DNA from 3 places in the Neobacillus sp. SRL179 genome. Region 1 is predicted to be linked to each of the others. Evidence: predicted binding sites of a transcription regulator. Region 1 holds the regulator's gene; each other region holds the start of a gene.
The links. Region 1 encodes Rex, which represses fermentation and respiration genes when NADH is low (regulators of the CRP and FNR family bind a similar motif). Its sites were predicted from a motif close to TTGTGAAATATTTCACAA; they were not measured.
Positions count from the first base shown of each region.

Region 2: AC4E8C_RS23890 (AtpZ/AtpI family protein) is a predicted target of Rex. The motif match lies at 1,975-1,992, and genes of this name have one in related genera.
Region 3: AC4E8C_RS14595 (NarK family nitrate/nitrite MFS transporter) is a predicted target of Rex. The motif match lies at 1,669-1,686, and genes of this name have one in related genera.

Region 1 covers NZ_OZ481792.1:280,390-283,564, reverse strand. The annotation lists gene AC4E8C_RS01565 (polymer-forming cytoskeletal protein) at 1-155, opposite strand, end outside; gene AC4E8C_RS01560 (YhbD family protein) at 168-791, opposite strand; gene AC4E8C_RS01555 (redox-sensing transcriptional repressor Rex) at 906-1,562, opposite strand; gene moaC (cyclic pyranopterin monophosphate synthase MoaC) at 1,592-2,086, opposite strand; gene AC4E8C_RS01545 (ABC-F family ATP-binding cassette domain-containing protein) at 2,275-3,175, shown strand, end outside.
Region 2 covers NZ_OZ481792.1:4,862,078-4,865,252, forward strand. The annotation lists gene atpF (F0F1 ATP synthase subunit B) at 1-4, opposite strand, end outside; gene atpE (F0F1 ATP synthase subunit C) at 214-426, opposite strand; gene atpB (F0F1 ATP synthase subunit A) at 486-1,196, opposite strand; gene AC4E8C_RS23885 (ATP synthase subunit I) at 1,219-1,593, opposite strand; gene AC4E8C_RS23890 (AtpZ/AtpI family protein) at 1,599-1,817, opposite strand; gene AC4E8C_RS23895 (S8 family serine peptidase) at 2,151-3,175, opposite strand, start outside.
Region 3 covers NZ_OZ481792.1:2,979,451-2,982,625, reverse strand. The annotation lists gene AC4E8C_RS14600 (3D domain-containing protein) at 1-238, shown strand, start outside; gene AC4E8C_RS14595 (NarK family nitrate/nitrite MFS transporter) at 282-1,583, opposite strand; gene AC4E8C_RS14590 (MFS transporter) at 1,780-3,175, opposite strand, start outside.

The sequences.
Region 1 (3,175 bases):
CCCTTCATCGTGCCAGAACCATTGCACTCAACCTCATTGCATTCCAAGTCAGTGTTAATGGTTCCCTTGCCATTTAAGGTAACAAGGTTGAATTGCCCTCCATTTGATGAACCTAATCCATTAATAACCAGGTCGCCCCTGTTTTTCGTTTCCATCGCTATTCTCCTTTAGAGTAATTTCGCTTTTATTTCCTCCATACAACTCATCAGCGATAATGACACGACCATCTTTGTGTCTTTATCAAAATGGAACTCTTCCGCATTTATTAACAGCAGACAGGTTGATACACCCAGCTTCCGCGTTACGACCAAATCACAGCTTTTTTGCTTAATTAGCTGAGCATGGTCCTTTAATACCTGAAGCAGCATTTTTCCTTCGTCTAGATTGATCTCCCCTGATTGGAGAAGCTTCTCTAACACATAAACTTCCAGCATTCTAGTAAAAGTAAATTTGTGACTGCCTTTATCGTGGGTTAAGTAAAAGCTCATCACCATATCCGAAACAATGTTACGTTTTATTAATTCATCTTTTTCCAGCTGCAAATCGCCTATATTAGGTGAAAACATATCAGCGAGCTCATCCAAGGACAAATTTTCTTTCATCATTTGAATCTTGTTAATTCTCTCTAAAATCTTCTCTTTTGGAAAAAATGTTTCTTGGCCGGTAAAGGTGGATTTTCGAATAAACCATTCTTCTGGTATAAGATCCTTCCGCTTCCATCTATACAATTGCCCGTAAGATATCCCGGCAAGATCTAATAAATCTTTTTTCGATATTAACTCCTCGCTCATTTATGAAAACCCCTTTCATGAAAACAGTGTAACATAACACTGTTACGCATGTAAAGCTGCTAATAAAAATTTTCCAAAAAAAGGGCCCCCACATTTTGTGAAAGGCCCTTTTGCTTATTCTTCTTCTTTTTCTTGAGTTGGATAATGTTTCAAAAAGTAAATCAATGATTGTAATTCAACCGCTAAATCAATGTGATGAACCCGAATCGATGACGGGACATTTAACCGTGCCGGGGTGAAATTTAAAATTCCTTTTACCTCCGCCTTCACAAGCCGGTCGGTAATCATCTGCGCAACGGGGGCTGGCACCGTTAGAATAGCAACGGAAATTTGCTCCTCCATTAATACCCTTTCAAGCTCATCCATATGGTAAACCGGTACCTCACGGACTTTTGTTCCCATTTTTTCTGGATCCACATCAAAAGCACACTCTATTTTGGTATTATTATTTTTCAAAAAATTATAATTTAAAAAAGCCGTTCCTAGATTACCTACCCCAATTAAGGCAACTTTTGTCAGTTCATCTTGGTCCAACGTTTTACGGAAGAATGTTAACAGGTAATTGACATTGTATCCATACCCTTTTTTACCTAAGGCGCCGAAATAAGAAAAGTCTCGACGGATGGTTGCTGAGTCTACCTTTACGGCCTCGCTTAATTCTGCAGATGAAACCCTTTGCTTTCCGGAAGTATGCAAGTTCTTTAAAAATCGATAATAGAGAGGCAGCCGTTTTGCTGTTGCCTGTGGAATCTTCGTCGTTTCATTACTCATAATTTCTCACACCCCTTCAAATCCCTTTGTTAAATCCGTTCATTTCTCTTAAAATCGCCATTTTTACCGCCCGTTTTTTCAACTAAATAGGTCGGTCCTATGACCATTCCTTTATCTACCGCTTTACACATATCATAAACAGTTAAGGCACAAGCCGAGGCTGCTGTGAGCGCTTCCATTTCCACCCCAGTATTCCCTTTTGTTTTAACCGACGCAGCAATATATAATTGATAGTTGTTGTTTTCGCTTTGTTCCCATGAAAAGGAAATATTTACTCCCGTTAAAGGGATGGGATGACACATCGGAATAATGTCCCATGTCTTTTTAGCAGCCATGATTCCAGCCACCTGGGCCACTGCTAAAACATCGCCTTTTTTCATTTCATGATTGGTTATTTTCTCAAAAATCTCTTTACTAACCGTAATGCTGGAATGAGCTAGAGCTGTCCGTGCTGTTTCCGGCTTGTCGCTAACATCGACCATTTTTGCTCTGCCCTCTTTATTAAAATGAGTAAACTCTGCCATATAAAAAATCCTCCTACCCCAAAATAATACACTATTATTCACATTCTGTGTGTGAAACTTTGCACGAAATAGACACTTTTTCACAAAAAACGCAAATTTCCAGTATCCAAACTACTCAAAAGTCGCGCTTTATTGCCGACATTCGGGATATAATGTACACTATTTATATGTAATAGAGGTGAATAAAAATGATTTTGTTGCAAGTGAATCAACTACAAAAATATTATGGTGCTGACCTTATTTTATCGAATATAAAGCTAGAATTACAAACACGGGACCGTGTTGCCCTTGTCGGCCGCAATGGTGCCGGAAAATCAACATTACTGAAAATTATTGCTGGTCATCTGTCACATGATGGCGGCGAGATTATCAAGCCCAAGGAAGTAACCATTGGCTATTTAGCGCAAAATACCGGCCTTGAATCCCATTTGTCCATTTGGGATGAAATGCTGACCGTTTTTGAACCGCTGCGCAAGCTGGAAAATTCGCTGCGCAAGCTCGAAGAACGAATGGCCGATCCTAGTATTTTTGAAGATTCAGCCACATACGAACGAATTTTAAAAGAATATGATCAGCTGCAAGTAAAATTTAAAGAACAGGGCGGCTATCAGTATGAAGCTGATATTCGTTCTGTCCTGCATGGTTTAAACTTTCAGGAAAGTTCCTTAATGATTTCAAGTTTGAGCGGCGGTCAAAAAACCAGGCTTGCTCTTGGAAAGTTATTGTTAACAAGACCTGATATTTTAATTCTGGATGAGCCTACCAACCATCTTGATATTGATACCCTCTCCTGGCTTGAGCAATATTTGCAGGGGTATGATGGGGCAATTTTGATCGTTTCCCATGACCGATACTTTCTGGATAAAGTCGTCACACAGGTATATGAGGTCTCACGCAAGCAAATTGGGCGGTTTACAGGCAACTATAGTTCATACCTGGAACAAAAGGCCGCCAATTATGAGCGCGATCTGAAAGTCTATGAAAAACAACAGCAAGAAGTCGCTAATCTGCAAGACTTTATTCAACGGAATTTAGCCAGGGCCTCGACTACGAAACGGGCGCAAAGCCGCCGTAAAAAACTCGAAAAAA
Region 2 (3,175 bases), 480 kb from region 1:
ACACCTCGGGTTCACTCCCTTCAAGAGTCGTTTCTAACATAAACACTATATCAATCCAAAATTATCACTTAACGGTGCCTGACACCATTACTACCATTATTCCAATGGAAATAGACGGAATGGTGCCTGACACCTTCTAGTATAGACATAATAGAATGGCGAAGGTTCTCATGGAAATGATCTTCGCCATTTTTTAACCGTCTATTGTTTAAATTATTGACCTTGAACCATGAACGCGATAACAACCGCGATGATAGGAATCGCCTCTACTAACGCAACCCCGATGAACATTGTTGTTTGAAGCATACCACGAGCTTCTGGTTGACGCGCAATACCTTCAACTGTACGAGATACGATAAGACCGTTACCGATACCAGCACCTAGTGCTGCTAAACCGATTGCAATTGCTGCTGCTAAAAGACCCATTTGTAATTTTCCTCCTTAAAATGTATAAATAAATTTTTTATTTGTTCATAAATGAACTATTAATGGTCACTGCTCACTTTGTGTGATAAGTAAACCATAGTTAACATGGTGAAAATGAATGCCTGGATGGCACCAACAAAGACTGAGAAGCCTTGCCATGCGAGCATTGGTACGATAGCGGCAATACTTCCGCCAACACCAGTTGCAAGCCCGCCAGCTAGTAATCCTAATAAAATTTCCCCCGCATAAATGTTACCGTAAAGCCGGAGTCCAAGAGTCAGTGTATTGGCAAACTCTTCGATAATCTTGATTGGGAACATAAACCAAAACGGTTTAAAGAATTCTTTTCCGTAAGCGGCTGTCCCTCTCATTTTCACACCATAGAAGTGTGATAGCCCTACCACCAACACAGCTAGCGTTAATGTGATCGCAGGATCCGCTGTTGGTGATTTCCACCATACCTCACCATTAATAACAATTGAAAATGGCAAGCCCAGCATGTTAGCGACAAACACATACATCATAATCGTGATACCAAGAATATGAAATCGTCCGCCATCTTTCCAATCCATTGTGCTGTTAATGATATTCTTAACAAAGTCCATGACCCATTCCATAAAGTTCTGGATGCCAGTTGGCTTCATGGCAAGCTTACGAGTCGACAGAACCGCAATTAAAAACACAATTAATGAGGCAACAGTGATCATTAAGACGTTCCCCATATTAAAATAGAGCCCCATAAATTCAACTATATGAGCACCGTGTTCCAACAAAATTCACCTCGCTTCCCCGCTATTTATGTATTTGTAAAGAATGCATAAAAAAATCTATCATAATGACAATATAGGATGTCATTAGTCCTATTACCACACTAATAAGATGAAGCTGTTCTGGATACTTCATGGCTACAATAACAGCAAGAGCTGCTGTCGCAAACCGTGAAAAAGATCCAAGCGAGCGTACCTTTTTCCCTTGGGAAACAGATTCGCCAAACTGCCCCATTTTTCTTACCATTAACCACAAATTAAAGAGGCTCAAACTCGTCCCAAAAACCAACCCTAGAAAGATAGATTGATAAGACGTGAACCCCCAGCCGAGTACATAAATAGATAATAGAAAAAACATCCATTTTCTCTGTCTGATAAACATTAACTGTAATTCCGGCATGGTGGTTAATCTCCTGAAAAGAAATGACGGATCGATACAAACATTGAGTAAATACCTGCGGCCAGCCCGATAAACAATCCGATTATTAAGAAAATTGGCTCTGTACTCCACTGCTTATCCAGCCATTTCCCTAAGAAAAGGCCGATCAGAGTAGCTCCTGCCAGCTGTCCAAGAATGGCAGTCATAAGTGCCATTGCCTTAAATGGATTGCGGTCATTTTGCATATTATTCTCTCCTTACTATTTAAGAGAATCTGCAATGGACATAAGCGGTATTTTGGGAACATGATAGAGCTGTAAACCCTATACAAGTATAATGAAAACCCTATCATTCATACCCTTTGTTAGCATACAATAGCCACCCATCAATGTCAATGAGTTTACGTGATTTAATCCACAAACTATTCCCTGCATTTCTTCCTTCTAAAAAATTTTATTAACACTATAATTGTATTGTAATTTTGGAACAAATTAAGACAAATTTGTGTCTATTTTGTGAACATTTATTATAACTCTTAATAAGAAAAGGAGCCGGAAATGCTCCAGCCCCTTTGAAATCTATCTTTCTTGCTTCTCAATCACAATCATCCTCTCAATAAAGTCCTCCTTTCCAGCCTTTTTTGCGAATACTTTTATCAAATAGGTCCCCTCAGCCGGCAGTTGATCAACATTTAGCGTCTTTCGCAGCTGCCCCTTTTTCACATTGGTCTCACTATCTAAATAACCAACAAAACGGTAATCCTCCGGGTTAAACAAGGCAATCCCGAATTCCTCCGCCCCGCCCGGCAAATAGACTTCATAGCGATATTCCCCCTGCCGGTCGCCTTCCGTAAAATCAAAGCCCATCACCCGCGGGTAACCCGGCTCCTCCAGCACATACAAATAGGGAATCCGAATTTTCGCCGCTCCTGCCTGGAGACTTAGATAACCATCATGAATCTTCCCTTTAAACACGTGCGGGTCCACCAGCAATTCCACGCTAACCTCCTTAGATTCTCCGGGACCAAGCGTGAACCCAAGTGGAAACCGCCAGCTCAGCCCCTCAACCTGCTTTGGAATCTCAAATGAATACCGCAGCGATTTCTCACTGACATTTTCCACCCGCACTTTAGCTTGGTGACGATCACTCTCATCCGTAAACTTCCCAAACCGAATGCTGCTTGGTTCCACAAGGGACGCCGCTTTAATCGCCTCATCCACTTGAATCCTGCCTGCCCCCTGCTCATACGTCCGATAATAGCTCGATGATTCACCGTGATCCCCAATCTTAATCGGCCGGACCAACCCCGGCTCCTTACTGCTGCGTTCGAGCGGTTTCGCCGTATTCATCAACGCCGCCTTCACCTGCGCCGGCGTCCACTTCGGATGGGCCTGCTTAATTAACGCACACGCCCCGGCCACATGCGGTGCCGCCATACTCGTCCCCTGCAGTGACAAATAACCGCCCGGAACCGTCGAATTAATCGCTACCCCTGGCGCCACCAGATCCGGCTTAATCTCCCACGTCCCCGTCACCGGCCCGCGCGAACTAAAATCCGCCAGCCGGTCCCGTTCCTTGACGATGACAACCCGTGCCGACATCC
Region 3 (3,175 bases), 2.4 Mb from region 1:
CGGCACGACAGCTACAGGCGTTGATTTAAATGCTAACCCCGATGCCAAGGTGATTGCTGTTGACCCATCTGTCATACCGCTTGGAAGTAAAGTATATGTAGAGGGATACGGCGAGGCAACAGCCGCTGATACCGGCGGAGCCATTAAAGGAAATCGAATTGATGTCTTTATCCCAACTGAACAAGATGCTCTTAATTGGGGTAATAAACAAGTAAATGTCACAATCATAAACAATTGATAAAAAAACTGCCTAAAGATCTAGGCAGTTTTTTTGTATCTAATTAACTTGCTTGCTTTACTAATACTTCAGATACAACAGCTTTTCTTTGATAGAAGTACCAGTTGAGTACAAAAGAAATGATATAAAAACCAATGAAGAAATAAAAGGCAGTTACATAAGAACCTGTAGATTTAATCGACCAACCGAAAAGTTTTGGGATAAAATATGATCCATATGCTGCAAAGGCAGCTGAAAAGCCGATAACAGGTGCAGCTTCTTTTGGTATAAACAGACTAGGAATCATTTGGAAAGTGGATCCAGAACCTATTCCTGAAGCAAGAAAAAGAATTAAGAAAGACACTAAGAATCCCGTGAATTGTTTACCATTTAAAAAATAGATAACTCCGGCGGCACCAATTCCCATGATGACCAAGACATAAGCAGTAACTTTTGCTCCACCTAGCTTATCAGCCAGCCATCCACCCACTGGTCTTGAAGCAGCAGCCACTAATGCACCAAGGAAGGCTAGTGATATATGTTCTGGAAATTGTGATTTCAGTAACAGCGGGAATGCTGCTGAGTAACCAATAAATGATCCAAAGGTTGCTACATATAAAGCGGTCATAATCCATGTATGCTTCCGTTTTACTATTACAAATTGTTCTGCAACTGATTGCTTAGCACCAGGAACGTTATCCATTTTAAATAAGGCCAGAACGGTCATGATGACGATCGGAATGACCCAAATAAATGCCGCATTTTGCAAATAAACTGCTTGACCGTTTGCTAAAACTTGTTTGTCACCAACTAAAGCGAAGGTTCCTGTGGTAATGATTAAAGGTGTGACAAATTGGACTACAGAAACACCCATGTTTCCTAGACCACCGTTAATACCAAGTGCTGTCCCTTTTTCCTTTTTAGGAAAGAAAAAGCTAATATTGGCTGAAGAAGATGAAAAATTTCCACCTCCAAGGCCACATAGAGCAGCTAATAACAGCATAATGGAAAATGGGGTATCTGGATTTTGAACTGCAAACCCTATACCGATGGCAGGAATTGCTAAGATGGCAGTGGAGATGACAGTCCAATTTTTACCCCCAATCGCACCGACGGCAAAAGTATAAATAAAGCGTAGTGTAGCTCCGACAAGACCTGGAATAGCTGCTAATGTAAATAATTGTTCATCAGTAAAATGAAAGCCAATATCGTTAAGTCTGACTGCAACTACTGACCAAATTTGCCAAACAATAAATGCAAGCATAAGCGATGGTACAGAAATCCATAAATTTCTACGTGCGTGTTTCTTTCCTTCAGCATTCCAGAATTTCTCGTCTTCTGGATTCCAATAGTTAATATGGGCCATGTCTAGTTCCCCCTAAATTAATTTCAAGATTTTATGTTGTTGGTTTGTTTATATTGTTACTATAAATCACTTGATAATATAAAATTTGTGAGGTACGTCACAAAAATCGTGAAGGAACTGTGAACTCAATTGTATCGACATAAAATTGTAAAATTTACACTGATAAGAGGATATTTTACCCGAAAAGAAAAGACCTTCAATTATGAAGATCTTTTGCCTGGATTGCACTTTTATTTGGTTTTTGCTTTTCTTCGTAAAACATTCCTACATAGTTTTTTATTTCAGAAGAGTCGTCCTTAATCGCAGTTATCGTTAACCATTCTTTATAAATTTCATTGTTTTTCCGTTTATTCCATATGTAACCTTCCCAGAAACCATTTGTTATTAAACTATTCCACATCTCTTTATAAAATCCATTGTCATGTTCACCTGATTGGAGGACACTCGGTGTTTTTCCGATTACTTCAGCTTGACTATATCCTGTTATTTTTGTAAAGGCAGGGTTAACACTCAGGATAATCCCATTAACATCCGTTACACAAATACCATCTAAAGCATTGTTTACGATTTTTGCTGAAATATCAAGTTTATCTTGATAGTAAAGCCAAACAACAATGACAAGACTTGCAAGTGAGAATTCGGATAAGGCCATAAAACCAATTGCATAATGTCCTGTCCAATTAAATAGTATGGTTAATATGAGCGGTGGAAAAAAGCCGCCAAGACCACCCATTGCTGCTACTATTCCATTAACAATACCTGCTTGCTTTGAAAAATATAATGGGACTAACTTAAAAATGGCACCGTTCCCGATTCCTGCAAAGGAGGCTACTAACAGACAACCGAAAGAATAAATTGGAAGTGAGGGTGTAAAGGACAATAGAAATCCTGCAAAAGTTAAACTTAAAAAAACAGCCATTAATATCAGAAATGGATTTATTTTATCCCCAACCCAACCACCTAATGGTCTAAAAAGAGTAGCCAAAGCAATAAAACCAGCGGTGCGCAAGCCTGCGTCTACCTTATCCAATTCAAAATGATTCACTAGAAATGAAGGTAGATAAATAGTAAAAGCCACAAAAGAACCAAATGTAATAAAATAAAACAAGCTTAAGAACCAAAGTTTTGGATTTTTATACACATCTTTAATTTGATCTACTAACGGGTTGTTTACTTTTCGTTCCTTCTTGTCTCCAAAGAAGAAATTTAATGCAGCAAAAAGGAGCACCATTACTAGAAAAAGTTTAACTGTGTTTCTCCATCCAAATGCATTTGCTAGTACAGGAGATGCAAAGGAGGTAATCGCTGTTCCAATATTTCCTGCTCCATATATACCATTAATAAATCCATGTTTTCCCTTTTCATAATATTTTGGTAAGGACGTGACACCAATTGAAAAAACAGCTCCCCCAATACCAAGTAAAAGGCCACTCAGAATTAACATAAATAAGGTATTTGCATAACTTAGGACAGCAATCGGTAAAAGCAGAATAATAAAACTAATGAAGAATAAAATTCTTGCTCCATATCGATTAGTCCAATATCCAAGTGGAACTCTAAGAAGTGATCCAAGGATGACAGGTACAGCAGTT